One region of the Priestia sp. FSL W8-0524 genome, then DNA from elsewhere that is predicted to be linked to it. Evidence: a T-box and tRNA genes for the amino acid it is inferred to sense, from the RefSeq annotation. Region 1 holds a T-box; the other holds one or more tRNA genes.
The links. A T-box is a leader RNA that pairs with one kind of tRNA and senses whether it is charged. The one in region 1 lies ahead of ileS (isoleucine--tRNA ligase), so its partner is inferred to be a tRNA-Ile.

Region 1 (15,391 bases):
TTAACTTGGTTAAGAGGCTTACCTAGAATTACGCAAATAACAAATCATATGAGTGAGGAATTAGTTTGGTTAAAAGATACAATCCGTAGAAGTGAAATTAATCCGCAACAAACACTAACACAACTTTTCATAAAATATGGAGAGAAAATAGAAAGAGTTGTACAATGGAAACAAGAGCTGGAGAATTACTTTGACTATTATAAATCAGAACTAGAAGCAGAAATTTTTTCTACTACTAATACTGAAAGCTTCGAAGAGTTATACACATGGGCAGGGCAACAAAGGCCAGAGGTTCAAAAGCAAAATAACTTAATTAAAAGTATTTTACGTTGTTCAGATTCTAGTAAGTGGCTAGAGCAACTTTCTTATAACATTGTAGGAATCGAAATTAAGAATTGGTCGGATGCAACAAATGAATTGTTAAGGAACCAATTAAAAGCGGATTATAAGGCAACTCTCGAAAAGGGAGAATCACAAGGAGAATATCTACAAGTTTCCTATAATGGGAAAGTGAAGACTATTAGTAAAGTGATCCTTTCGACAAAGTCAGAGACTATATATAAAAATGTTGAAAGAATGATTAAAAATGCCGGACGAAATGTAACAAAAGATGAAATAGAGTATTTAGTATTAAAACTAGTAGATAAGTTTGTAGAATAGGCGGTGAAGGTTATGGAAAGAAAACCGGTGCATGTTGCAATGTTTAGTGGTGGAGCAGCTAGTGCTTATGTTGCATATAACATGGTACAAGCATATGGTAAGGATAATTGTATTCTATTCTTTACAAATACATTATGGGAAGATGAAGACAACTATAGATTTATGGAAGAGGTAGCAGATTATATAGGAATTGAAATAACAGAGCGTATCGATGGAAGAACACCTGAAGAAGTGTTTTATGATTATCGATTCTTAGGGAATGCTAGGTTAGCTAAATGCTCAGAAGAATTGAAAGTATATCAAACTATTCTTTTTCTTGAGGAATTACGAGATGAACATAATCTTGAGCCAATACTTTATTTTGGAATTGGTCCTCATGAAACACATCGTTCAGATAATTTAAGAGAATTTTATAAACATCGTCCTCTTGAGCCAATTGAAACTAGATTTCCAATGATTGAAACATTTAGAGAAGATATAGATGTTAAAGGAATTATCGAAGGTGAATGGGGAATTAAATTGCCTCGTATGTATGAACTAGGATTTACACATGCAAATTGTGGGGGACGTTGTGTAAGAGGTGGTTTCCAACACTATGCACAGCTATATAAAGTGTGGCCAGATCGTTACGCTGAACAAGAGCAAATGGAAGAAGATTTTCGGAAATACTTTGAAAAGAACGTATCTATTCTTAAAAAAGATAGTAAGCCATATACATTGAAACAATACAGAGAACTACTGGAAATTGAAGGGGTAGATAAATTTTTAAAGAAACCGGATGATACAGTTCCTTGTGTTTGCTCGTTTTCTTAAATTTTAGACGGCTCAAGAGATATTGAGTCGTCTTTTTTAATTACTTGAGCATTTAAAAGATTTTAAGAGTGTGTAGGATAATGATACGATCAAGTTCCTAAGGTTTTAATTGTATTTTATTATGATATATATAACAACCAAAAGGGGGAATATATATACAGTTGAACTATTCTTGATGCCCAGGATAAAAAGAATTACAGAATTAATTAAAAATATTTCTTATTAAAAATGCATTTTTTATAAAAAGTTTAATTTTATCTTAAGATCAATTAAAGTTATTATTTAACATAAAACCACCGTAAAGGTGGTTTTTATAATGATGATTTTTTGAAAATGTAATTCTATAATTCTAGCAATCAAGTAACAGTTATTCCATCCTTTTTTATGAGAATGCGCTTCCCTAATCTCAGACAATCTTTTCGTCAGGCCTTCATACTCATCTCTTTCCCTTTCAGTAATATTATCTCCTTTAAATCTTATGTGGTAGACTTTGTTAAACCAATAAATAAATTCACTATGCTTGTTTTCTATTAGCCACTTTATTATGGGATCAGAAGATGTAGTCTCTCTAGCTGGAACTCTGTCTTCTAATTTTTTAATCTAGACTTTAGACTGATCCTTACAGCTCCTTAAACCTCTTTTCCATTACCTTAATCAGCGCATCTAATTCCCCAGCCTCAATAGCTTTTATAATAATATTTGACAAAGTAGCTATTACTTTAGCTCTTTCAACAGTAGAAGGTTCTTCTTGGAGCAATTCATTTATTACCCTTGCTAATAATCTTCTTACATCTTGGGGTTTTTTAGCTGGATATTTTCTTTCGTAACATCCATTTTATTTTTTTCGTTTATAGAAACATAGTGAGATTGCCCTCTATAAAATCTAAGTTGCTAGTAAAAAGCCCAAGTGCTTGCAATAAAAACGAAAAACTGGAATTAATAGGACAATTATATTAACACCAGTTTTTCTCGATAAAATGAAAAGCAGGTCGTAAATTCGTTTTATTAGCAATTGAAATGAGAGCGGGCACTACAGAAGGATCTGTTTTAGAGAAATTAGGAATCCGCGGATTTAACCGGAAAAACTGATCGCCTAAAAGCTCAGAGCTGACCATTGACTCGTAGTAGCTTGATCCACCGGAGATAATCTGAAGAAACGGCAGCAACGGTTCATTAGGAGACCGGTCTAAAAGGACTCCCCAATTTGGCGGCAGGTCCTCTATATCTTCAGGGCGCATGTTATCGGCACTCACCATTCCCCATCCCTTTGTATCTCTTCTTAATTGAGTTGGCTGTTCACCTGTTCCGATGGATAATACGGCAATTTGATCCAACGGCTGTTTTGCTTTCCCTACTGCAAACGCGATACTAGCTGTACTTGTGTTAGTTGCCACTGTATAACCATCTACGTAGTTTTGATAAGCTCTTTGCGTTGCGGGGGCAGCGCTGCTCCTAAGTATTACGTCACTTGCTTTTTCATTAAGATAGGGAGAGCCAGGAAAATTATGAAATAACACAGGATTCCAACGATTCAGCTCCGGTGAAAATAAGTGGAATGCAGGCACAACAATTCGTTTCTTTAAGTCTCTAAGGCGAAGGTCCCGGGGGAAAAATGTTCGTATGGCTTTAATAAAGCCAGAATAGGGTAGTTGCTGGTTAAAGACAGGTCCGCCCGGTCGGGAAACGCTGAACGCCGGTAAGATGTGATCTTTGAAAAACTGAAACGTCTCTTCTGGTGATCTTCCGCTTGCTAATGCAAGAGCAGTAAATGAACCAATCGAATTTCCTGAAAAAACATTGGTTTCACTAATTAACTTAGGGTTTTGATAAGCCAATCTATTCAAAAGTTGTAAACTTAAAGCACCTAAAGTGCCCCCTCCATCAAAGGTCATAATTCGATATTTTGTCAAAGGTGATTTCTCCTTTCGAATCTCATGAGAGGTATTATTCTGTATATGTTTATTTGATGTGTTGGATAAGTATGAGTAATCGCTTTTATCAGTTCTTCAGGAAGCTTATAGGATACGAGTTTAGTATTAGGAGAGGCTTATGTCTTTTAGTTTTGTCTTAACTTTTTACTTATCTTAAAATAAGTTTAGCCTTCATGAAATTCCATTTTTTTGATATAATCTGTAAAAATATTTTTTATAATTATAAAAAATATTTTTCGGAAATTAAGAAAAGGGATAGGAGGAATATTTTGAATAAACAAAAGGCACCTTTAGAAAATTTGAAAATTATAAGAGATGAATTAAAAAAACGAAATTGGGCTGTAGACGTTTTTCTATTTCAGTACAAAAAGCAAGAATATATTGTTCTAGTGAAAGTTTATTCAGAACGCGAAAAGAAAGACAGTAAGTATGCAATTGTAAAGCTTGAGTTTATTAAAAAGAGGGGGAGGAACGAAAATTTTTGTACCTATGCAGATTTGTATAAGATACATATCTCTGATATGAAATCATTTAGAAAATTTTTTGGGATTGAATATAAAGAAAACTTGGGAGATGTTATTCAACAATTTACACAGCAGTTCTCCACTTTTATTCCAAACCAATTAATAGTTGATAAAGAGATAGATTTAAAGAGTTCTATAACAGAGTACTTGAATAAAACGGACACGGATTCTTCTAAGGGCATTTATTGTATTGGTGTAAAGAGAAATGGAACCAAAAAAGATGGTACATCAGGACAACGGAGTCCTGAGAATAATCAAAAAGCAGCAATATTCAGACCAGAATTATTTGAGAAACTAAAGGATGATACTACAATAAGTTTTTGTTTTTCTGAGGATCCTTCAAGACAAAAAACAGATGAGGATATTCTTTTGCGCTGGAAAGAAAAGAAAAATAATTCATAAATAAAAATTTTTACTTTTTATATTAGCTTTTCTTTAGTTATAAAAGATGTCTTGTAATTTATATTGTAAACGTCGCGATGTTTATAGAAGTAATGTATTAGAAAGCAAAGATGTGTGATATGTACTTGTACAAGACCATGTTTTCTGTACCGTCTCAGCCGCAGCCATATTTATTACACAGCGAAGAAGCAGCGGAACTTCTGAATGGAAAGATAAGAACGGAATAACAGCGCGTAATAAAATCGAACAAATGTTAAGTGCAGAAACAAAATAACCTAGATCTAAACCTTTGGATCTCAATAAGGATTTCAAAACATTGACATTCCCTTCCAAACCGCATACAATAGCTACTAATAAAAGCACACAAATTCGTTGAAGAGAATCAGTACGCTGCAAGTTTGTTCCACAGAGAGCTGGTGATAGCTGAAAGCCGGTGTTCAAGCCGCAGGGGAATATCCTCTCTGAGAAGTCAAACTGAACTATAAGTAAGTTTGAACGGTAGTCTACCGTTAAAAAGAACGCGTATGATTGTACGTTGCTGAGTGCTATTGATGAACGGATCAATAGAAGCCAGGGTGGTACCGCGGTTAAAACCCGTCCCTAGTCATAGGGACGGGTTTCTTTGTGTGCTTTTAACTTTAAAAGGAGTGGTATCACATGAAAGAAGTGAATGTAAGGGAGTCTTCGCAAGAGCGCGAACAGCGTATCCAGCAGCAGTGGCAAAAAGGAAATGTGTTTCAGCAGTCGGTTCAAAATCGAGAAGGGTATCCTTCGTTTGTATTTTATGAAGGGCCTCCAACAGCCAACGGTTTGCCTCACGTGGGGCACGCGCTAGGCCGGACGATTAAAGACGTGGTGGCTCGTTATAAAACGATGACGGGGCATCAAGTGATTCGAAAAGCAGGCTGGGATACGCATGGACTGCCGGTAGAGCTCGGTGTCGAAAAGCAGCTCGGGATATCGGGGAAGCATGACATTGAAAAATACGGCGTAGAAGCTTTTATCAACAAGTGTAAGGAAAGTGTGTTTGTGTATGAAAAACAATGGCGCACGTTCACGGAGCAGCTCGGCTATTGGGTTGATATGGAAGACCCTTACATCACCTTGGAGAATTCCTACATTGAAAGCGTATGGAACGTGCTTGGTACGATTCATGATAAAGGACTTCTTTATAAAGGACACCGCGTATCACCTTACTGCCCGAGCTGTCAAACATCATTAAGTTCACATGAAGTGGCGCAAGGGTATAAAGATGTAAAAGATTTAACGGTAACGGTGAAATTTAAAGTGAAAAATCGCGATAACGAGTATTTTTTAGGCTGGACGACAACGCCATGGACGCTTCCGTCAAACGTGGCGCTTGCGGTGCATGAAGAGATGAACTACGTTCGCGCTCAGCAAGGCGACAGCGTGTATATAGTGGCAGAAGCGCTCGCAGACAAAGTGTTAAAAGGAGAATATAGCGTTTTATCTCATCATAAAGGAAATGAGTTAAAAGGGATCTCGTATGAGCCACCGTTTGATTTTGTGAACGTTGAAAAAGGTCATGAAGTCGTAACGGCTGATTATGTAACGGACCAAAGCGGAACGGGTGTTGTTCATTTAGCACCTGCATATGGTGAAGATGATTACAGAGTCGTAAAAGAAAACGGCTTTTCGTTTGTGAACGTAGTGGATGAAAAAGGACAGTACACGTCTGAAGTGCCGCCTTTTCAAGGGCGTTTCGTGAAAGACTGCGACGTTGATATCGTTCGTTATTTAGCAAATGAAGGCGTGCTGTATCATAAAGAAAAGCATGAGCACAGCTATCCGTTTTGCTGGCGATGCGACTCGCCGCTTCTTTATTACGCAAATGAAAGCTGGTTTATCCAAACGACGGCGTTGAAGGAACAGTTTTTGAAAAACAATGAAAGTGTGACGTGGTACCCGGATCATATCAAGCACGGCCGCTTTGGCAACTTTTTAGAAAATATGGTGGACTGGAACATCAGCAGAAAGCGCTACTGGGGAACGCCGCTGAACGTATGGGAATGCGGGGAATGTGCGCATCAAGTAGCTCCGAAAAGTATCAAAGAGCTTCAAAATCATGCGTCTCATTCCGTTGATGACAGCATTGAACTTCATAAGCCTTATGTAGATGACGTGCAGCTGACGTGTCCGGTCTGCAGCGGAGAAATGAAGCGAACGCCGGAAGTGATTGACGTTTGGTTTGACAGCGGATCGATGCCGTTTGCGCAGTATCACTATCCGTTTGAAAACAGCGAACTGTTTCAAAAGCAGTTTCCAGCAGACATTATCGCAGAAGGAATTGATCAAACGCGCGGCTGGTTTTACAGCTTGATGGCAGTTTCAACGCTGTTTACTGGAAAAGCGCCTTATAAGCGCGTTTTGTCTCTTGGCCACGTGTTAGATGAAAACGGTCAAAAGATGTCTAAAAGTAAAGGAAATGCGCTAGACCCTGTTGATCTTATTCATACATTTGGTGCGGATGCGCTTAGATGGGCGCTTTTAGCAGACAGTGCACCTTGGAATCCGAAGAAATTTTCAGAGCGGGTCGTGCAAGAAGCGAAATCAAAAGTGATTGATACCCTAGTGAACGTGTACGGCTTTTACGTTCTGTACGCCAAGCTTGACGGCTATGACCCTGAGCAAACGTACGAATTGAAAAAAACAAAATTGGATGAGTGGATTCTTTCGCGTTTGCATAGTACGGTTAAGCGAGCAACAGCACATCTTGAAGATTACGGGTTTACAAGTGCCGCTCGTGAAATCGCAGCATTCATTGAAGAGCTAAGCAACTGGTATGTACGACGTTCTCGCGATCGCTTTTGGTCAGAAGGGATGGACGGAGAAAAAGCAGCGGCTTACGATACGCTTCATGAAGTGTTAGTCACGCTTAGTCAGCTGTTAGCACCGTTTACGCCGTTTGTTGCGGATGATGTTCATGAAAATCTGACAGGGAAAAGCGTTCATTTAGCAGACTATCCTGTGTATGATCAAACCAAAGTGAATGAAAAGCTGGAAAAAGAAATGGCAGCGGTACTGCAAGTAGTTGAGCTAGGCCGAAGCATCCGAAATACGCATTCGTTAAAAGTAAAGCAGCCTCTGCAAAGTCTTTCACTTGTGGTAACGGAAGAAGATGTAGAGTGGGAAGCATACCATGATGTCATCAAAGATGAGCTTAATGTAAAGAACTTTAACGTGGAGCAAGACGACGACAAACTTGTTTCATACGTATTAAAACTTGATTTTAAACAGGCTGGGCCAAAGTTCGGGAAACAAGTTAATGAGATCAACCAAGCGCTGAAAAACCTTTCAGAAGAGAAAGGGAAAGAGTTTGTTGAACAAGGCAAGCTGAGTGTTACGCTTGCTTCAGGAGAAAATCTAACGCTTGAAACGGCAGACGTACTCGTTGAAAAAGTGCCAAAAGAAGGTTTTGCGGTTGCATCAAACGGCATGTATACTGCGGTGTTGGATACGGCGTTAACCGAAGAACTCGTGCAGGAAGGAGTCGCTCGTGAAGTAATTCGAGCGGTTCAAGACTATCGTAAAAAGCTGGATTTACCCGTGAACTTACGTATTGATTTGGAACTTAGCGGAGACGAAGAAGTACGGAAAGCCGTCGCGAAGTTTGAAACATTGCTTCAAGAAAATCTTCTGCTGCACAGTCTCAGTGTGAAAGAAGCCATCAAAAACGGAGAGACGGTAAAAGTCGGAACAAAGCAAGTTACGCTTCGCGTTTTAAATCAGAGCTGATAAAAAGCACTTACCTCATAGCAGGTAAGTGCTTTTTTACCTTTAATCAAACTGTCCGAGAACATTTTTAAGACTCGGCCAAACGATTTCAAAAGGAGCCGCTAGTACATACTCTTTTCCGTTTTCATCTTTAAAGTGTTGAACAAAACGATATTTTCCTACTTTGTAGTTAGGAGTTGCGATATCTAATTTGAGTGATTTCCCTGGCTTCAGCGTGACAGTTTTATCAGGAAACTCCAATCCGTTTAGCACAACTTCGTACCACTTTCCGTCTTTTAAGTGATCCGCCGTATTTTCATAAGGAATCGTTAAGGTATGCGTCGAATTGTTTTGAATAACAAAAAAGCCAAACTGCGTTTTATCGTATTTTTTACTGACAGCAGATAGCGTAATAGTTCCCCCGTCAGTGTTAATGGAAGAAGGAATGTTTTTTTCTTGTTTGGCTCCAAGTTCCATTTTTTGACCGTTATAATCGATATAGCCAAAGATACAAAACAAGATAATAAAAATGCCTAGTATTAGTAAAAGTGTTCGTACTATTTTCAAGAGCTTTGCACCACCTTTTTATCACTCTTCCATTATACGGAAAATTTCTTGTTTGAAATAGTATGAATTTACATTTCCTATATCACTTTTTTGAAAGGAATGATTGAAATGAGACAAATTATAGCCATGGGCGGCGGAGGTTTTTCGATGGAGCCGGATAACTTGCTTCTGGATCAATACATACTTTCACAAGCTCATATAGATGTGCCGAAAATCTGTTTTATCCCTACAGCCAGCGGAGATGCCGATAATTATATAGAAAGGTTTTATGAAGCGTTTGAGAAGTTGGTATGCAAACCGTCTCATTTATCGCTGTTTTCACCAAACTTTATGAATTTAAAAGCATATGTGATGCAGCACGATATTTTGTATGTAGGCGGCGGTAATACAAGGAATATGCTTTCTTTATGGAAAGAGTGGGGACTTGATACAATTCTAAAAGAAGCTTATAAAAAAGGAATAATCTTAGCAGGAATAAGCGCAGGTTCGATTTGCTGGTTTGAAGAAGGCGTCACCGATTCAATGAACAATAAACTGTCTAAAATCGACTGTTTAGGATTTTTAACGGGCAGCAACTGTCCTCACTACGACGGAGAAAGCAATCGAAGACCTTCGTATCATGAGTTAATGGCAAGCAGGGAAATGAAAGAAGGCTACGCTGTAGATGACGGAGTCGCGCTGCATTTTAAAGATGAGAAGCTATCCGCGTCAGTTAGCTCAAGGTCTACAGCAAAAGCGTACGCTGTTGATCGAAAAGCGAGCAAAATCATTGAACGTGAACTCCTGGTGACCTATTTGGGTGATCACAAGCAATAAATGGCCGCTTTCCATGTTTCTCTGTATAAAATGGAGCTTATTCGTACATACATAAGCAGAGACTCTATATAGGAGGTTACTTCAGTGAGTTATGAACGATACTGGGGACACATACATGAACAAAGCGATAAGCTGCAGGAGTTATTATCGTCGTATTGGCATCAGTATTCAGATTTTGGAAACTGGCAGTTTTGGGTGGTGCTTGCTTCGCTCGTTCTTCCTCTTGTGTTGTTGTATTTGACCGTAGATCGGACGAGGATCTTTGAGGTGTTTTTCTTCGGTTACACAGTGCACATGCTCTGGGCATATATTGATATTGCACTTGGGAGAAGCGGTCATTTAACGCACACGTTTTTTTTAACGCCGCTGCTTCCGAACGCAACGAATATTACCGCTTCTATTTTGCCGGTAGGCTTTCTGCTGCTTTATCAATATTGTACGAATCACCAAAAGAATTTTTATCTGTATACAATTCTGCTGAGCGCTGTTTTTTCATTTGGGCTAGCCCCTCTTGAACACCATTTTAAATTTATTGATTCAGGAAAAGGAATGAGCTTGTTTTATATTTTTCTGATTGATATAGGAATAACGTTAGTAGCGTATTGGGTTACAAGGCTGCTCGTAAAAGCAAAAGCCGCAGCCTATCGTAAAGTAGAAAAAGAACGCTGAAAAAATGTTTTAAAATGAGTAGTTAAGGGTATACATACATTTAATATAAATTGAGGTGAAGAAATTGTATTACTACCGCATTTCAGAAGGGCAAGGCGAAACGTACTCTGAAACAATTGTTATTCATGAAGAACAATTTGATCAAGGTACATTTGAAAAAATGGTGAAAGAAGCGATGGTCGATAAGCCTGGCAAAATCGATCAAGTGGACATTGTGAAATATTTAATTGGACATTATCATTTCCAAGTTGCATATATTGAAGCCGCTTTTCACAGTACATATACAGATTAATAACGTTATGTATTCGTTAAAAAACCCCGTTGCACTGGCAGCGGGGTTTTTTTGTCTCTACCAATATCGATAGTGATAGGGATTTTGAGGAGAGTAATAAGGATTTTGAGGCGGAGGATACGTATAAGTAGGCTGCTGGTGGTGTACAGGGCCTCCTTGTTTTTTCTTTTTATAGTGTTCTTTTTCTCCGCATTCGTCCGTTGGTCCAATCACGATGGTTTGATTTTTTAGCGGAGCCAGCGTTTTCTTTAGCTGCTCCGGATCTAAGCAGTACGTGTGAGCAAGGACTTCAATAGGCGTTTTATTTAAAATATCAGATCCAAAAATGTATTCCGGATAAGGAGCGTCAAAAATGGCAAGTAAATGCGTATTGTCTTCAGACGCAATTTCCCAGTGCCACCAGCCTTGAGGGATATTAGCTACTTGACCGGGAGTAATCGGAATATTTGTGACTTCATTGTTAAACGGATTGATTAATGAAACGACGGCTGAGCCTGAAATGCAGTAGACTAGCTCAGCGGCATTTTGGTGATAGTGCGGTTCGACTACGCGGCTTTTGCTTAAGTAAATATCAAGTAATGATACATTTCCTAATGTGTTGAGCACATCCCGGCCTAATCGGTTAATGTAATTTTGATCGTTTCGCGTATTAAGTCTGTTTTTGTTCACATCAGAAAAGTATTGTACGTTTGGATTATTGTAATCCATATAGGGCGTTGACAAGGGTCTCCAGCTCCTATCCTTGAATTTTTTATGATGCTGTATCGTATGTAGAGAGTTTTATTTCGTGACAGAAGCCTAGGAGGATATGTAGGTAAGGCCTTATTTTTGATAACGTGTACAAACATTTGTCCACTGATTTTCATACACTGTAACAGGTTCTTTTTTTACAGAGCCATGATCAATGTCAGACGCATAAGACGGATCATTTTAAGGAAAGTGAGTTGCAGAGCTGTTGCTTGATCAATATGAAAAGATAACTAGTACGTATGAAAAGCTGGATGAACTTCAGCTGCCGTTTGATAAGCCCATTTTAGTAGGAGTCGAGTGGAACGGAGTGCTGTTTGAGTTTTTGGTGAGATTAAAAAAAGAGTCTTCTCATTTGCTTGTGTTTGGTTCAGGAGGAGGAGCAAGTCAAGAAATGCCGGCAGGTCCTCCATATTTTCAGCGCCATTCGTGGATGAATGAATTCCAAGATTCAATTATTTATTATAACGATCCTACGCTTTATTTAGGAAAGGTGTCGCTTGCGTGGGGGCAAGGGACAAGCGACCGTTTTTATTTAAAAGACATTGCGGTTTTAATTGAAAAGTTCATGAAAAAAGTACAGGTGAGTTCGTCTAATGTGCTATTTTACGGATCTTCGGGCGGCGGCTTTATGTCAATGTTTTTAGCGGGGTACGTAAAAGGAGCAAAAGCGCTTGTCAATAATCCGCAGACTTGCTTGACCAAGTGGCTGAAAACGCCGGTTCGGCAAGTGTTTAATTTATCTTATCCGAACTTGACAGAAGATGAAGTGATCGCCTCATACGGTGAGCGAATTAACGTAGTGAAGTTTTTTCGCCATATTAACTATGTGCCAAAGGTGTATTACTTGCAAAACGGGGCGTTTGAATACGATATGAACAATCACTTGCTGCCGTTTCTAACGGATTTGCAGGATATGCCAGACGGCTGTGAAATTAATAATATAAAAGTGGAGCTCTATTATGACCCGAAGCTGAAGCACGCAGCTGTTAGTAAGCAAGAAACGATTGATTATGTGAATATGGCGAAGAAGATATAAGAAAAAAGGCAAGAGTTTATCCTTTAAGGAGCTCTTGCTTTTTTATGTCGAATTTTCTACCTCAATAGATACAAGTAGGAAGTTATGTTGCTTTTTCTTTTGAATATGATAGTGAAGATGAGGTGTAAGGAGGGGAAGTATGGCCGATCAAGATGAGAGAAAAAGATACTTGATGGAAGTTCAGACCTGGCTTGAACAAGTATGTGATCCTGTATTTGAAGAAGCCATTACAGAAGTAGATATAACGTCATATATAACGCGCACGCAAGAAGACGTTCTTGAATATTTAAGCGAAGAAGATGTCAACGAATATACGTTAGAAGAAATCAATAATGCAGTGCGGCATATTGATAAAGTTTTAAAAGAGCGGCTTGGAGACGACGGCAGGGAGCGAGAATCGATAGCGCCAGGACAGCACGAGCTGCCGCCGCTTGGCTATAGCTATTCAGCTCTTGAACCGTATATTAACCGGGAAATTATGCGTCTTCATCACAGCAAGCATCACCAAAGCTATGTCGATGGATTAAATAAAGCAGAGCTCATGCTGCAGCAAGCACGTAACACAAACAATTTTGACCTCATAAAACATTGGGAACGGGAAGCTTCTTTTCATGGCTCCGGTCATTACTTACACACAATCTTTTGGGAGATTATGAGTCCAGAAGGAGGAGGACGACCGAGACGACAGCTGCTGCAGCAGCTTCAAAAAGACTTTGGCAGCTATGAGAAGTTTATGATGCACTTTTCTCAAGCCGCTAAAAAAGTAGAAGGTGTTGGTTGGGCAATCTTAGTATGGTCGCCGCGTTCCCGAAAGCTTGAAGTTCTGCAAGCTGAGCGCCATCAGCTTCTCACGCAGTGGGATACGATTCCGCTGCTCGTATTAGACGTATGGGAACACGCATATTATTTACAGTACAAAAATGAACGTGATCCATACGTTGATAATTGGTGGAAAATCGTTTACTGGCCGAATGTAGAAAAAAGGTTTGAGGCAGCTAGAATGCTTCAGTGGCAGCCGTATTAACAAGTATTGCAGTTATCTTAATTTCAAATAAAGAGGATATGAAAAAATTATATTAGTTGAAGAAAGATCCGAACGATGAATCGAGATTCTTGATGGAGAATCCAACGCGTTCGGATTTTTTATTGTTATGGCGGTTGATATATGTATACGCTTCTAGCAGTTGATTGGAGAGCAAGACGAAGACTCCTGTAGAAATAGTGGAATAGATGAGACCCCGCAGGAGCGCAAGCGACGTGGAGGCTCATCGGCCATCCGCGGAAAGCGAAGTCTTGCACGGAAATCAACTGCGGTGTAAAAAGTGATTTATATTAAGATCCTTTAACGCATTTATTGATTTTAAATAAACTATGTTCTAAATAACCAATTTAAAATAAAGTATAAGCCTCTAGAACCAGTTAAATGTTACAAATGAAATAATCTAATATCAATGTGTGTAAAAGCACCGTTATATGCCTAAATATGTATGTTTTTGAAGAGTAAAGGTGATTAATTTACTAGTTTAAAAGGAAGAATCTTTATTTTTACTGTAACTAAACTATCAAAATATTGACATGTTATTGAAATATAACTGTAATATTCATGTGTTATTTTTTATGTATTGGTAGATAAAGGGGAAATCAATTACATGAAAAAGACAATGATTACGTTCAGTTTAGTTCTAATGTCACTGTTCGGAGTGGCAAGTGGTGCATCAGCTGCAACAAATACATATACAGTAAAAAGCGGAGATTCGCTATACAAAATTGCAAAGACATACAAAGTATCGGTTAGTCAGCTGAAACAGTGGAATAACTTAAAGTCAGACAGCATTCATCCGAAACAAGTATTAAAAGTATCTCAAGTAAAATCAAGCACGCCTGCTAAAGCAGCGCCTGCGAAGTCTTCAAACGTTGTGAAAGAATTTAAAGTAACAGCAACAGCGTACACAGCGAACTGCAAAGGCTGCAGCGGAAAAACGGCGATTGGAATCGATTTGAAAAAGAATCCAAATCAAAAAGTGATTTCTGTCGATCCAAAAGTGATTAAGCTTGGTTCAAAAGTATACGTAGAAGGTTATGGCACGGCAATCGCAGCTGATACAGGCGGTGCGATTAAAGGAAATAAAATTGATGTTCTTCTTCCTTCTCAAAAAGAAGCGTTAAAATGGGGAAGAAAAACAGTAAAAGTTCAAATCTTAAAATAAGTATTCCTTAAAGAAATGAGAGCCTTCGTTGAAAGGCTCTCATTTTTTTCTTCATTAAAGGACATCCTACTTTATATATACTGATGGAAAAGTTTTACGAAAATGATCATATTTGTTGACAAATATTTCGGAAACGGATATATTTATCCGGTATATAATTAAGTTCATTAAATATTCGTGACATAAATTAATAGAATGAACACATAAACTATATTCTTAACCTGTTTGTCATCTGAAGATTTACATACAGATAATTTTAAAAGGGAAAGGTCTTGTTAAAATGAATACACAAACACAACAGTCCGATCAAGCGCGAACTCGGTCTATTTTTGGCGTAATGATAATGGGAGCGCTCGTCGCTTTTTTAAATCAAACGCTAATTAACATTGCGCTTCCGCAAATGATGGATCATTTCCATGTAACGGCGGCTACGGGGAACTGGTTAACAACCATCTTTATGTTAGTAAACGGAATTGTTATTCCAATTACAGCATTTTTAATGAATCGATTTACGACAAGGCAGCTGTATATTACAGCAATGGGTCTGTTTACAGTAGGAACACTCCTTTGCGGTATCGCACCGACATTTTCTGTTATTTTAGTGGGACGCGTCGTGCAAGCTGCAGGAGCAGGAATTTTATTTCCGTTAATTACAAACGTTATTTTCACATTATTCCCGCCTGACCGACGCGGTTTTGCGATGGGGATTTTTGGAGTAGCCATGAACTTCGCGCCGGCAGTAGGGCCGACACTTTCTGGTTTAATCGTTGAGCACTACTCATGGCGTGTTTTATTCTTTATGATGTTTCCAATTGCACTTATCAACGTAATTGCGGCTATTATTTTAGTGAAAAACGTAACGGAAACAAGCCGACCTAAGCTAGACGTGCTTGGCGTTATTTTATCAACAATTGGATTTGGCGGCTTACTGTATGCGTTCGCTACGGGCGGTACAAAGGGCTGGACCAGCACTGAGGTATTAGCCATGT
Region 2 (15,391 bases), 1.7 Mb from region 1:
CTTGCTCCAAGAAGAGTGTCTATAGCGTTTCCAATAAAACCAAAGCACCCAACTAGCAATATACTACTCAGCGATACGGATGGAAAAGCAAAATAACAAGCGGCAGCAATAAGAAAAGCTCCGGCTGCTCCGGCTGCTGTACCTAAAAGTGAAACGGCTCCTGAAGTACCCGCTTCTACTCTCTTTAACGTCCAAATGTAAAACGGCGGCTTCTTACTAAGAGACCCTATTTCAGATGCCCATGTGTCAGCATTAGCAGCTGAGATACTAATCATAAACATCCACATGTAAACAGGCAAAGCTGTTGCAGCATATAACAAACCGCAAGCAGCAGCTACACCTCCATTAGCAAGGACTTGAATGTAATCTCGCCTGTCGTGCTTCTCTAGCTTTTCTTCTAATGCGCGTTTTTTTTCTTTTTTATACTTACTACACAACGTAGAAGTGCTAAAAAATAAGAGTAAGAGTAAAAAACCTTGAAGCGAAAAACCGATATAAACGCTCGCTCCTACGATGAAAGACATGCAGGCTCCCGATACTGTCAGTGCTTTTGCTATGTAGCCCGCTCCTGCCATGAGTAATATCACGATTATCATGACAGCATCAAACGGATTCACAGCAAATAAGCTCCTTCTCTGTCAAAATATATTCAACGGGAATATCATGAGATTCATATGGAACCTCTGAAACGACTTGACAATCAAACGCAAGGCTTAGCTTCTGTCCGGTATAATCTGTTAAATAACGATCGTAATAGCCGCCTCCATAGCCGATACGATATCCATTCTTGCTATATACCACGCCAGGCACAAGGAGTAAATCAATTGAAGATTTTGAAATGGGAACCGCTTCTTCAACAATTGGTTCGGCTAACCCGTAGTACACTGTTTCAAGCTGTGAAAAATTCGTAATCTCGTAGAAAACCATTTGAGATGTTGTGGGGTTGCATTTTGGAACAGCTACTTTCTTTCCATCTTTCCAAGCCCGTTCAATGATGGCTTTCGTATTAACTTCTTTATTTCTTGAAACCGTAGCTGCAATGACTCTAGCCTCTTTCCATAAACAAGTTTCATACAGTGCATTTGCTATGCTCGTTGAATGTGCCTCGTGCTGCTCTTCAGAAATTAAATTAAGAACGCGCTTCATCTCTTTGCGCAGATGAGATTTCATTTTAATTCCCCCCTATAAAAAAAAACAGCAGGATTGTACTCCTACTGCTTACTTTGTTTCACGATGAAGTGTAACTTTTTTAAGTCTTGGGCTGTATTTTTTTAACTCAAGACGATCTGGGTTATTACGCTTGTTTTTAGTTGTAATGTAATTACGGTCACCAGTTTCAGTGCAAGCTAATGTAACGTTTACGCGCATCTATTTTCCCTCCAAACATTATAAACATAAATCAGACTTTAATATAATATCATTTTTCGAAAGGAAATGCCAGTCTGTTTTTTTGAAGAAAGTCATTTAATTTCATTTCTTCACTTTTTCTTTCCTCTTAGAGTCCTGAGCTCCTTCTCTGCTACGCCTTATATATAGATGAAGTTTCTTAAAATAGGCGGAACTCTTTTTATGAGAGGCGTACTTCCTTTCTTTTAAATAAAATCCATTATTTACACTCTTTGATATTCTTGTATTTTTTCTACAAAATATGCCGACAGCTTCTTGGCAGTCTGAGTATTTAACGCCTCTGAATAAATATTTAATACAGGCAAGTGACCATCGGGCAAAATAAGCGTCCATTCATGAGGATCATGGTAAATTTTTAAACCATCAATGACATACACTTGTTTACCGATTGCTTCTTCTAATAACTTCTTCATCACTTGTTCTTGAATTTCTAGCGGACATGAAATATAGCGCCAGTTCATATAAGCGTGGGGGACATATTGAATCATTTCAGAAATTTTCCGCTGCTGCACCATAATTAATTCGATCAGCTGACATAAAGCGTACATGGCATCTAACTGAAATTGAACAGGCCCCAAAAGACTAAGCAAATCACGTTTTTTTGCTTTTGTCCTCATAAATGATTGATTGAGAGATTGAGCAAATGTTTCTAATGTGGATGAATAGTGTATAGGAATAGGAACGAATGCTACTTTTTTTGTCATGTATACGCTATAAATATAAAGCGACATAATTTCTGAGTCATTTACGCTGCAGCCTTTTTCATCATATAGAGCAAATGTTTCTCCATCTTCTTTAATCTGAATACAAAAAGACAGCTTATTTCGTTTAATTATTCGTTTGGTTTCTTCTGTTTTCTCCCACTTGTTTAAAAATAACACATGGATACGAAGACGCTTACATAATAATTCGACAACTTCCTGTATAAACGGTGAACAAATCACACCAATCCGCGTACTGTCTTCTAATAAAACATGCTGATTAATTGATTTTACTAAAGCATCACAATATTCTTCCCTGATATTTCCTATGCTTGTTTCTTTAAGTGAAACAGAAGTCGTTATGTTTGCTTTTTTAGCTTGAAGATACATCCGCTCAATCTTTTTTTCAATAAGCTGATTAACTAATTGTCCTTTATTATCATATATTTCTAAAAACAGACCGCTGTTTTTGCTATCCACACCAATATAAATACCAATGCTCGCTTGTGAAGTCATCATGTAATATCGAAATACCGGAAGAGCTTCTTTTTTAATATCATACACAGCTGAATGATTACTCCGTAAAAAAGAAAAGCATTCTTTGCGAAGTTGAGTGGCTTCTCCTTCATCATCGCTTGCTAGACAGAACGATCCTTGATGTTTGCATACAAGTAATAACGCATTGTATAGTCTTTCTCGATCAACAGATGAATGTACATACAGGCGACCGTTTTTGAAGATAGAAACATCTGGCTTTACAGAAAGTTGAGGTAGCACTTGATTTTCAGCTACTGTATCTTGGACATACGTAGTCATTGCTTGAACATTTACATACGGACCTATCGTAGCGTTGTATAAAAACGATTCTGCCCCCACCGTTACGTTTTGAAGCAAAATCGTTTTATCGATTGCAGCATGTGCTTCTATGATACTATTGGTTCCGATAATCGTGTAAGGACCAATTGAAGCACCTTTTCTAATCACCACATTTTCTCCTACGTAAACCGGATCGTAAACAGTCACCCCTTCTTCTATAAGCGCGTCATCTGAGACAATACTTTCCTGTCTATCGCCAAACCACTTGCTCCACAGATCATAGTGTGCTTGACGATAATGGTGGATTTGCCCAATATCAATCCAATAATCCTCTGTTACAAAACTGCACACAGTATGATTATATTCCAAAAGAAGCGGGATAATGTCAAAGCTAAAATCTGTAGGACCATAAGAATTCACGTAATCAAGAACGGATTTTTTGATCACATACACTCCCGTATTAATCAATCGGCTATTGGCCTGTTCGTAGGTCGGTTTCTCTACAAATCCCGTGACTCGATTCCCTTCATCTATCGTCACCACTCCATAACCCCGCACGTCGTTTACTTCTTTTGTAACAATGGTCATTTCGCTTTTTTGTTCATAATGAAAATGAATAACGTCTTGAAGATTAATTTCTGTTAAGGCATCTCCACTAATAATAATACAGTCTTCCTCAATAAAGGCCTCTGCTCGCTTAATTCCGCCCGCTGTTCCAAGAGGCTCTTTTTCGATAAAATAAGTAAGCGTCACTCCCCACTGAGAGCCATCCCCAAAGTATTCAATAATTTGTTCATGCCTATACTGCAGCGTAATCCCAATCTCTGTAATTCCATGTTTCTTAAGCAGTTCAATGCTATATTCCATCACAGGTTTATCGTAAAGCGGCAGCATAGGCTTTGGAATCGTATAGGTCAAGGGCTGCAGTCTTGTTCCTTTACCGCCAGCAAGTATAATGGCTTTCAATTTTTTGCCTCCCTCCTTTTTTTATCCTGGCAAATGTGATGTTGAAACAGCTTACTTGTATCAATAGCGATTTTCTCCCAGCTAAACATCGTTGTTGCTTTTCTATACCCATTTTCGCTGATTTTCGCAGCTATTTTTTCATTTTTTAACAAAAATTCAATACAGTTGATTAATTCGAGCGTATCTCCTCTGGCAAACGTCAGGCCCGTGTCGAAATGTGAAACAATATCGCTTAGACCTCCTGTATCCGCAACGATGGTTGGCTTCTTGGCTACCATCCCCTCTAAAGCCACAATTCCAAAAGGTTCATATAGACTTGGAAAAACAACCATTTTACAAGCTTGAAGAAGCTGATTTCGTTCGTTATCGGTAATGTATCCAATAAAATACACGTATTTGTCTAATTGCTTTTCACTTACCTGTGTTCGAAACTCATGAAGTAAAGGCCCTTTTCCCGCCACAACAAATTGAACATCTATTTGTTTTTTCTTAAATAGTTCCGCTGCTTCAATAAATAGCTGAAATCCTTTTTCATATACAATTCGTCCAATTGAAAAAATAATAGGGGCCTTTCTAAAATTATATTTCTTTTGTAAACTTTCTTTTAACCGCTCATTTACTGCGTCGACTACCAGCTGCTTGTCAATTCCATTTGGAAATATAGCAATTTTATCCTGTTCTACGTGAAATAAAGTGATTAATTCTTTCTTCATATAGTCGCTGCAGACAATGATTGAGCTTGATTGTCGAATCAGCTCCTCTTCTTGCAAGTGAATTTTCTGCTGCATGTCATTATGAATACCATTATTGCGCCCATGTTCTGTCGCATGAATGGTCGTAATTAGCGGCCTATCCGTTTTATCTGCTAAACATTTTGCTGCGGATGCAACAAGCCAGTCATGAGCATGAATAACGTCAAAAGACAGCTTGTAGCCTAACTGCAGTCCTCTAAGAGCCATAGCCACGTTCAAACTGTTTACCCATGTCAAAAAATCCGGATGATGAGGCTGCAGGCTTTTAACTCTGTAAACGTGAACACCGTATAAACGTTCATATTCCGGCAGCCCCTCTACATAGGTCGTTAATACACTAACGTGATGGCCCGCTCTAGCTAACGCTCTGGATAAATCAAATACATGTCGTGCAAGTCCTCCGATAACTAGAGGAGGGAATTCCCATGCAAGCATTAAAATGGAGAGACCGCCTTTATATTGATTTACTGATAAAGCCGACGGCTCTATCTCTTTTACAGGGTATAAAAAAGAACTTCCTGAAAGAAAACTGTTTTCACTATCCATCCTTGGATTCTCTTCGTGACAGAGAAAATCAAACAGCTTTATTTGCCTTTCGTATTCACCTCTGACTTTTTCAAAAGTATAAAGCCAATCGCTGCTACTTAAAAGGAGCCACTGTCGGTAGATAGCATTCACCACGCTAGGATGTTTAAAATCGATCACACCTAGCATCGCCTCTGACTTCTGTACGGTTGAAATAAACAATTGATTGTTCTCACTGACAAATTCGGCGCTTTTTGTTGCACCGTAGAGTGCAAGAGTTTCATTTTGATAAAACTCTATATCCCTCGCGTAATCTAAAGGATATTGAAATGTACCGCTTGCTGCTTGCATTCGCTGAAAGCCAAGCGTGTCCTTCGCTTTCAAATCTAAAACAGCGCTCGCTTTATTCATTGTTCCTTCCTCAACTTGTTTTCCTTGCTTAGGATATGGAAACAAGATAATACCAGCAGGGGACTTTTTTAGTTCATCTGTTGATGACTTCACAAAGGTATAGCGCATTTCATGAGATTTCAGGAGCATATCTACTTGATGAGTATACTCTCCTTGCTGTATAAAAAAACCGACGGGCTTTTTTTCAAAAAACTGTTGAAAAACACGTATTGCTTCTGTAATTTGGAGATTTAATGTTTGTTCTGTTTTAAGGATGGAAACGAACGCGTTCGTTACGGTAGTAGGAATACATTCCATCATGTCATGCTGAAAGAAATATTTGCAGGCTGAGAACAAGCTCCCGTCCCACTTTTTTAAAAAAGTGAGTGCTCTCTGATGCTGCCGGCTTGAAAACTGGTGTAAATACTGAGCGTAACGAGTATTAAACTCCTCGTCGTTTAATACGTTCAAAAATACACAAGACATCACAGCTGTTGCACCTATCAATTTTTCAGACTCAATTTGATCTAAAAAAGGGATGAATTCGTTCGTTACTTGTTCAAACAGCGGATACTCACTCTCTGCTTGAAGTACATGTAGCAACGGATAATGCATATAAGTTAAAAGAATACAGTCATCACTATTCATATTGCTTCTTCACCTGCTCCAAGTCATTTGAATATAAGGAATATGTGCTAAATTCATTTTGAACACCCTGGTGAACTTTTACAGGTTCGTACATCCAGCTCAACGACGTTACATTCACTTGTTCATGCTGTTCTTTCATCAAATAAACCGGATTCGAACGAAGAAGGGAAAAAAAACTTCCTTCTTTATCTTGAATACCAATATCTATTACATACGTGCGCTCACTTTCCAAGCTATTCATAAATATGAAGTCTTGCTTAGGAGTAAGACCCTTCATATAATAGCGGTTTGATTCATGGCCGTTAAAATGAAGGCCTGTTATATCATACGTACACATAGCTAGATTCAATTCTTCCCATCGTGTCGAAAACATACTTTCTACCATTTCTCGAATATGCTCTGAAAACGACCAGTGAACATAAATACGAGATGAGTCAAGCTGAGTAGCTATACATACATTTAAGTTTTGAATAAGATTAGGAGCCACTGTTTTATCACTTCGTTTCTTAGATTGTTTTTTCTACATATAAATGCCGTATAAACTTATTAACATCTTACCATTCAGAAAAAGTTGCCACAATAAACGCAATTTGTCGATTTGTGTTAAAAAATCCAGGCCAGCAAATTGGATGCATGGGCCCGTATGAATCGTTTGTTACACCGCTGTTGATTTCCGTGCAAAATGTCGCTTTCCGAGGGCGGCGATGAGCCTCCTCGTCGCTTCCGCTTTTCCTGCAGGAGTCTTTGCCCTTCCCTCTCATTAACAGCTAGAAGCAGCTACATTAAACCTACGTTTCTCGATACAATGAAAAAAATCCGAACGATTCATCGTTCGGATCTTCCTTCAACTAAAACACTTTTGTCCCAGCCTCTTTTTCCACTATTCATTTAAATCGTAGCGTTTGCCTTTTACAAGGTAAAATACGCTTTCTGCTACGTTAGTGGTATGATCAGCCATACGCTCTAAATAACGGGCTACAAATAAAAGCTGTGTAATTTGGTTCATAGCCTCCTGCTTTTCTTTAGCAAGACTTAAAAGTTCTTTAATTGTTATTCCGTAAAGCTCATCCACTTGATCGTCCATTTCCGCTACTTTTTTAGCCAACACAAGATCTTCTTCGTGATAAGCTTTTAACGAAAGGCTCAGCATTTCAATCGAAATATCGTGCATTTTCTTTACATGTTCTAACGGCTTAATTAATTCTTCGTTTCCAATTCGTATAGCTGATTTTGCTACATTAACGGCAAAATCTGCCATACGCTCAACATCCGAAGCAATTTTAATTGCCACAATAATACGTCTTAAATCAATAGCCACGGGCTGCTGCTTTGCAATCAGTAGGATAGCTAGGTCATTAATTTCTTCTTCTAAGTCATCCACGTATGAATCACCGTCGATAATTTCTAGCGCCAGCTCAACGTTACTTGTTTGCAACGCTTCAATTGATTTTGATAACGCCTCATGCGTTAAGCGCCCTATTTCTAATAATTTTTCACGTAATATCTTTAAATCACCATGAAACTTTTCGCGTACAACCACTCATCCCATCTCCTTGTATGTCTTAACCGAAACGACCTGTAATATAATCTTCTGTGCGTTTATCAGATGGCATTGAGAAGATTTTATCTGTTTCTGCGTACTCTACCACTTCTCCATTTAAGAAAAATGCTGTTTTATCTGAAATACGTGCCGCTTGCTGCATATTATGTGTAACAATAATAATGCTGAAGTCTTTCTTTAATTCTTGTACTAACTCTTCTACTTTTAATGTCGAAATTGGATCGAGTGCAGAAGTAGGCTCATCCATTAAAATAACGTCGGGTTCAATAGCCAAGCAGCGCGCAATACAGATACGCTGCTGTTGTCCACCTGACAACCCATTCGCATTTTGATTCAAACGATCTTTAACTTCGTCCCAAATAGCTGCTCCTCGTAAACTTTTTTCAACAATTTCATCTAGTTTTTTCTTGTTGCGAACGCCATGAATTCTTGGACCGTACGCGATATTATCATAAATAGATTTTGGGAACGGATTTGGTTTTTGGAAAACCATTCCTACTTGCGTGCGCAGCTCTTCCACATGGTACGATTTATCAAAAATATTTTTTCCTCTATACTCAATTTCACCTGATGTACGGACAATTGGCGTCATTTCTACCATACGATTTAACGTTTTAATATATGTTGATTTTCCGCAGCCCGATGGACCGATGATCGCGGTAACTTCGTTAGCATGAATGTCTAAATCAATATTTTTTAAGGCATGTGTGTTGCCATACCATAAATTCAAACCTTTTGTTTTATATACAATTTCTTTTGTTTGCGGAGTATTTACTTTTTCTTTGTTAGTCAATTCCATTGTTATTGCCATTGGATAATCCTCCTTCATCGTCTTTAACCGTTTTGAGCACAATAAAAGTCTCTCTATGTCTATTTAATATCTATTGTTTACTATTAGTGTAAATACATACGAGAAGCCGAACGCTTCCCCTTATTTTGATCATTTCTATTAATCCTTACACTTACAGAATAATAGCCGACTATTAATTGTGTTTTAACTCAATGTAAAGCTTTTGTAAATGAAGGCCTATCTGCGTGTTTTTTAGGTAAAAAACTAGTTCTTACGACCCTTAAATTCAATAAAAAACCATATATGTAAAGATTTCTAACAAAAAAGAAGAGGTTGAGACATAACTAAATTAATTTGATATAAAGATAAGTAAATTAGATAAATAAGCCAGTACGAATCACTTCTTCTGACACCACTGTTGATTTCCGTGCAAGCAGGCGGCCGGTGAGCCTCGTTGTCGCTTCCGCTCCTGCGGGGTCTCACTTCTTCCGCTTTTCCGGCAGAAGTCTTCGCCCTGCCCTCCAATCAACCGCTTAAAGCACCTACTTACATGAAATCTACGTTCACCCTCTCAATAAAAAAATCCGAACAGCGTTAATTCTTAATCAACGTCGTTCGGATCTTACTTCAACTAATATGCTTTTTCCCAGCCTCTTTAATTGGCGTCGTTTGCAATGACAGCCTGTTGATTCTCTTCTTGATCTTTTACTTCTTGTTCACCTTTTTTCTTTAAATCAAAATACGTATCGAGCGCAGAACGAGCAAGCTCTTTTGTAATGGTATTTGGTGCACTTGGCACAAATGCCGATGGTACCACGACAGCTACTGCAATTTCAGGATCATTTGCCGGAGCAAAGGCCACAAAGTTTGAGTTATTAACTTTAATCGGATCCCCTCCGCTTGGGTTTTTCTCATAGGCTTGTGCCGTTCCAGATTTACCAGCAGGATTATAGTTCGCTGTATGGAAAGCTGCGTACCCTGTACCGCCTTGTTCCTGCGTAACCCGCTTAAAGCCATTTTGAACATCTTTAATGTATTCTTCTTTCATCGTGATACGATTTAACACATCAGGTTCAAATGAATGCTGCGTACCGCCAATTTCATCAGTTTTTATCGTTGGCTTTCGGATTTCTTTTACTAGCTGCGGCTTGATGCGATACCCTCCATTAGCTATTGCAGAAGTATATTGAACAAGCTGCAGCGGCGTGTACGTATCATACTGGCCAATTCCTAAATCAAGCGCTGTACCTGGAACATTGCTTCCGCCTTGTACACCTGTTGATTCGTTATCGAGGTTTATGCCTGTTGATACGCCTAAGCCGAACTGACTGTAGTACGAACGCAGTTCGCTGAATGTGTCAGGTTTAATCGGTAAAGTCATGTTCTTGTGGTACTGTAATCCAGCCATCGCCATTACCGTTTTAAACATAAATACGTTGGATGAATATTTTAACGCGGATGAATACGTTAAGGGTCCTAACCCCTCAGCCTCAGCTGATTTCTTAATTGGTGTTCCTTTAATTTTTAACGGTTCATCAACGAACACTGTGTTTGGCTTAATAGCTCCTGAATCTAAGCCAGCTAGAACCGTTGCCCCTTTTACAACAGAGCCCATTGTATAAGATGTTGAAATATTCCCTAATGCAAAATCTTCTATTTTAGGTACCCCAGTCTTCTTATCAATGGTGTATTTTTTACCTGCCATTGTTAAGATTTCTCCTGTGTGAGGATCCATCATAATCACAAAAGCACGGTCTAAAAACTGCGTTCCTTTCATTTTCTTTTTGGCTAAAAGCTGGTCCGTAATTTGTTTTTCTACCGCTTTTTGAAGCTCCATATCAATAGTTAAAACTAAATCACTGCCGCGTTCGCCTTTCGACACTTGAATTGTATCAAGGAGATTTCCTTTATCATCTGTTACATACTGGACTTTTTCTTTTTGACCGCTGAGCTGAGCTTCGTATTGCTTCTCTAAATAGCTCGTCCCAACTTGGTCATTTCGACTATAGCCTCTTGATAAGTAATACTGTACTTTATCTTTGGGCAGACCCTCGTTGGCAGAGGATACATTTCCAAGCAAAGTACGGAGAGTGCTGTTTTCTGGGTATGAGCGATCCCAATACGTTGTTGTATCAACACCCGGAAGTTCATCTAAATGCTCACTTACAACGGCATACTCTTCATTTGTCACACCGCTTTTAACAATTTGCGGGGTGTTAGAATAACCTGCCTCCATTTGGCGCTTAATAGCTAGAACTTCTAAATCACTCTTTAAACTTTCTAAATCTTTTTTAGAAATGCGGTCTAACTGACGTTGATACAGTTCGTCATCAGTCATTTCACCATCTTGAACTTTTTTACGATCAGCTTTCGTAATTTTCTGCTCCGCTTCTTTAGGGTGAAGCATAATCCAATAATCCTTCATGTCGCGTTCTGTAATTTTTACCACGTTTTTAGCATCTTTATTCTTTCTATTTTCTGGAATATCAATCACATTTGTGGTGTAAGGAACATCGATCATAGTGGCTAACTTTTTAGCGATGCGCAGCCTTTCTTCAGCTGTATTTCCTTGAAAACGAGTATATGTAATCGTATTTAAAGAGGTATTATCTACAATTACGCGGTTATACCGATCGTACATTTTCCCTCGAGGAACAGGCGTACTGACTGTAACGTCCTGTGTTTTTTCGACTTCTCGTTCGTAATTCTCACCGTACACAATTTGAACAAGTCCCAACCGCAAAATTAATACGGAAAATAGGGCAAATACGGTCAAGAAAAGTAAGTTCACACGAAAAGGCACGTGACTTTTTCTTCTTTTTTTCTTTTTCATACCAACACCTACACTTTATAAAACATATATACCATAACACCATAAAATCAGACATTTAGCAAATAAATAGACACCTGGCAGGTGCCTATTTACACAACGTATTTATTCTAAAAGAAAAGCGAGGCATTTTCCATAGTACAAATGAAGGAGCTGATAATACTCTAAGCTGGAGACTCTCCGTCTCCTTCATTTAATACTGGAGGAGTAACAGTCGTTTCTTTTTTGTGCAGAGGCTGTGAGATATGTCTTACACAAAAATAAATGATCGTATGCCCTGCTCCAACAATAGCTAATAAAATGGGAATACTTTTTGCTTCATCAAAAAATAGTACGGCTATTAAAAATAAAGATATGGAAACAACGCGCCCAATATTCAGAAATACTTCTCTGACAACAATGTATTCGATTCTTTTTGAAACAACGTCCTTTGCTCGTCCAATCACATCGTACGTTAGAGAAATGAATGGAACCAACAAAATAGGATAGGCAATGGCAATACAAACAGCATATATAATTAACTTTGGATACGATAAGTTAAAGATAAGCAAAAAGACTGCTCCATAGAGAAGGAGGCCCCCGGTGAAAATAAATCGAAGGCGATTTTTTTGCTTAATAAATCTTGAGGCTACATAGTATCCTACAAACGCCACCGCTGAATTCACCAGTCCATAAGTTCCTAAAGCTAATTCACTTCCCGTCGTAATAAATACCATGACGGATACGACAAAAATGAACGTACCTTCACGCAATCCTTGAAAGAAATGAGCCTGTAATATTCGATTCCAGTCTTTGTTGACTTTTCGTTCAGCCCACACTTCTTTAAATTTGTATACTCCTTCAGCTGCGCGTCTTGTAATAAAAAAACTAAGCACAACGGCACCGACAAACAATAGCAGAGATACACCAAACACAATTTTATACCCAAGTGATTCATACAAAGCGGAAATAACAAAGCCCGCTCCTAAAGGACCAATCATCCCTGCAAAAGAGTTTAAGATCCCTAAAAATCCGTTAAAAAAGTCTCTTGTATCAGGTTCTGTAATTTCAAAGGTTAGCACATTAAAAGCTAGCCAATAAAAGCCATATCCTATACCCAGCAGTCCACCAAGCAATACTAAATACTCGGCTGCGTTAGCTCCACTGACTAATACAGCGATATAAAAAACAGCTAAAAAAGATACGCCTAACCTTAAAACCACAACCCGGTCAATTCGTTTGGCCCATTTACCTGCTAAAATAAACGTAAGCGGCTGAAGCACCACTACCGCTAAATTATAAATAGCGAGATCCGAAAATTCGCCTGATTGTTTCCACAGATAAATGTTAACAAACGAATTGGAAATTGAAATAGCCAAGGCATAAAGACCGCCTATAATTAAAAGCAAAAGTAAATCTTTACTAACTTCTACATCTCCAACTACTTTTTTTAATAAAGGCATATCAAAAAACTCCTTTTCTCTTCTACACCTAGTGTGTGAAAAAGAAAAGGAGATATGTAAAAGAATTGGAAAACAAAAAAGCCAGTAAAGGTAATAATTACTTTACTGGCTCTTAAATACGTCTTCAGCTTATTTTGCAGCGTCGTAACGCTTAGCAACTTCGTCCCATTTTACAACATTAAAGAATGCTGAAATGTAATCTGGACGGCGGTTTTGATAATTTAAGTAGTAAGCGTGCTCCCAAACGTCTAGACCAAGAATTGGCGTTTTGCCTTCCATTAATGGGCTATCTTGGTTTGGTGTGCTTGTTACTTCTAATTCGCCGTTGTTTACAACTAACCAAGCCCAGCCAGAACCGAAGCGAGTTTTAGCTGCATTTGCAAATTCTTCTTTGAATTGATCAAAGCTGCCGAATTTGCTAGCGATAGCGTCTGCTAATTCACCAGTTGGAGCACCGCCGCCGTTAGGGCAAAGGATTGTCCAAAATAATGAGTGGTTCGCATGACCGCCACCGTTATTGCGTACTGCTGTACGGATATCTTCAGGAACAGCATCTAAGTTTGAAATTAACTCTTCAATACTTTTGCTTTCTAAATCCGCTTTGCCTTCAACAGCAGCGTTTAGGTTTGTAACATATGTGTTGTGATGTTTTGTGTGGTGAATATTCATTGTTTCTTTGTCGATATGTGGTTCCAGTGCATCGTATGCATAAGGTAGTTCTGGTAATTTGTAAGCCATGAATAATTCCTCCTTCAAAATATGTAAGCATTTTGGCGCAAAAGCACCATATACGTTTAGATTAGCAAATTTACCCTACTCTTTCAAATAAAAAGTACCTAATCCATGATTTATATTTACCTAATTCCCATTCGCTATTCTTTTAAACATAAAAAAAGCTTCTTTTTCTCAAAAGAAGCTTTGAATAGACAATAGTATGGCGGAGGAAGAGGGATTCGAACCCCCGCGGGCTTTAACACCCCTGTCGGTTTTCAAGACCGATCCCTTCAGCCGGACTTGGGTATTCCTCCAACCCTATAAATGGTGGACCCTGCAGGACTCGAACCTGCGACCGGACGGTTATGAGCCGTCTGCTCTAACCAGCTGAGCTAAGGGTCCACATGGCTCCACAGGTAGGACTCGAACCTACGACCGATCGGTTAACAGCCGATAGCTCTACCACTGAGCTACTGTGGAACAATATGAATTATGTATGTCACAAACGTAAATTGGAAAATAGCGGCGGAGGGGATCGAACCCCCGACCTCACGGGTATGAACCGTACGCTCTAGCCAGCTGAGCTACACCGCCATGGCTCCACAGGTAGGACTCGAACCTACGACCGATCGGTTAACAGCCGATAGCTCTACCACTGAGCTACTGTGGAACAATATAACATTTACTAGCGACATTAAAAATTTAACATGTTTCTGGCCTAAAGTCAATATATTATTTTAAAACAGCGTATAAAAAATAGGCAATCATCAACAGTTGAATAAATCCTTTTGAGATAGCGCCACTAAAAAAGCCAATAACCGAACCTACTCCAATTTTTACTGCGTTGCTAATTGTGGTCCGATGAACAATCAGTTCTCCTACAATCGCTCCGATAAACGGCCCTAAAATAATTCCAAATCCCGGAATAACAAACGGACCCACAAGCAATCCAACTGTACTTCCCCAAACGCCTGCTTTAGTGCCTCCGAATTTTTTCACACCAATAATATTAGCGATATAGTCTGCTAAAAAAAGTGCGACAACTAACAATCCTTGTATCACCCAAAATAACCAGCTATAGGAGCTAAAATCATAAAATAAACCGTATATGACAAATCCTAGCGCTACAAATAGCACGCTTGGGATGATGGGATAAACCAACCCAACAAACGATACAACAAAGCTAATGATAACTAATGCCCAACATAAAATAGCCATGCCCGCACCTATCCTTTTTATTATTAATATTTATCATACAATAACCACTCCTATAAAGAAAGACCTTGCACCACGAGACCTTCCTTTATTTTACTTTCGAATATATCTTCAGATAACGATTTTCGAGTGTACCACTGCACTATTAACAGCACAGTCCTCAAACTGCCCGTAATAACCCCCAAAAACAATGACAGCAAAATCTGTACATATAAAGAAATGCTTTTGACAAAACGCTCCATCGCACCATTGTAATTGGTAACGTTTTCTAAAATCTATTGTAAACCTTAAATTTCCGCTATAAAATAAGGTATAATCAGAATTTTCAATAATAGGAGGCTTTACAATGAGCATGCTGAAAAAGATAGCATGGAGTTTTACTTCCTTCAAAAAAATAAAGTCGCTTCGCTTTGAGCATACGAATAAAACAATTGGCTTTGTGCTGTTTTTAACATTCATTTCTTTGCTGCCTACATTTTTCTTTATGACGTTGACAATTGTAAACGGCTATCACATTGCTACAACAGAGCTTCCGAAATCGGTTTCTTCTTTTTCTATTTCAAATTCACAGCTTACGTCAAGCCAACCTTTCACAAAAAAAGTAAACGGTACCGCTTTTATCTTAGACCCCTCA

Region 2: it has a tRNA-Ile gene. The T-box ahead of ileS (isoleucine--tRNA ligase) is inferred to sense a tRNA for this amino acid. The anticodon was not compared.

What each region holds. Positions count from the first base shown of each region.
Region 1 covers NZ_JBBOUG010000001.1:2,503,522-2,518,912, reverse strand. The annotation lists gene NST66_RS12805 (hypothetical protein) at 1-660, shown strand, start outside; gene NST66_RS12800 (hypothetical protein) at 673-1,473, shown strand; gene NST66_RS12795 (patatin-like phospholipase family protein) at 2,427-3,383, opposite strand; gene NST66_RS12790 (DUF6037 family protein) at 3,674-4,330, shown strand; gene NST66_RS12785 (hypothetical protein) at 4,412-4,726, opposite strand; T-box leader at 4,694-4,935, shown strand; gene ileS (isoleucine--tRNA ligase) at 4,988-8,086, shown strand; gene NST66_RS12775 (immunoglobulin-like domain-containing protein) at 8,129-8,632, opposite strand; gene NST66_RS12770 (Type 1 glutamine amidotransferase-like domain-containing protein) at 8,741-9,448, shown strand; gene NST66_RS12765 (hypothetical protein) at 9,533-10,117, shown strand; gene NST66_RS12760 (hypothetical protein) at 10,173-10,409, shown strand; gene NST66_RS12755 (cupin domain-containing protein) at 10,467-11,132, opposite strand; gene NST66_RS12750 (glycosyl transferase family 2) at 11,365-12,195, shown strand; gene NST66_RS12745 (superoxide dismutase) at 12,335-13,219, shown strand; gene NST66_RS12740 (hypothetical protein) at 13,380-13,514, shown strand; gene NST66_RS12735 (3D domain-containing protein) at 13,845-14,402, shown strand; gene NST66_RS12730 (DHA2 family efflux MFS transporter permease subunit) at 14,683-15,391, shown strand, end outside.
Region 2 covers NZ_JBBOUG010000001.1:4,165,304-4,180,694, forward strand. The annotation lists gene NST66_RS21790 (DUF92 domain-containing protein) at 1-617, opposite strand, end outside; gene NST66_RS21795 (5-formyltetrahydrofolate cyclo-ligase) at 604-1,170, opposite strand; gene rpmG (50S ribosomal protein L33) at 1,219-1,368, opposite strand; gene NST66_RS21805 (sugar phosphate nucleotidyltransferase) at 1,611-3,890, opposite strand; gene NST66_RS21810 (glycosyltransferase) at 3,887-6,205, opposite strand; gene NST66_RS21815 (DUF4912 domain-containing protein) at 6,198-6,692, opposite strand; gene phoU (phosphate signaling complex protein PhoU) at 7,086-7,745, opposite strand; gene pstB (phosphate ABC transporter ATP-binding protein PstB) at 7,768-8,565, opposite strand; gene NST66_RS21830 (peptidoglycan D,D-transpeptidase FtsI family protein) at 9,212-11,389, opposite strand; gene NST66_RS21835 (MFS transporter) at 11,551-12,828, opposite strand; gene sodA (superoxide dismutase SodA) at 12,958-13,566, opposite strand; tRNA gene NST66_RS21845 (tRNA-Ser) at 13,764-13,856, opposite strand; tRNA gene NST66_RS21850 (tRNA-Ile) at 13,868-13,944, opposite strand; tRNA gene NST66_RS21855 (tRNA-Asn) at 13,948-14,022, opposite strand; tRNA gene NST66_RS21860 (tRNA-Met) at 14,063-14,136, opposite strand; tRNA gene NST66_RS21865 (tRNA-Asn) at 14,138-14,212, opposite strand; gene NST66_RS21870 (DUF456 domain-containing protein) at 14,275-14,760, opposite strand; gene NST66_RS21875 (DUF1189 domain-containing protein) at 15,104-15,391, shown strand, end outside.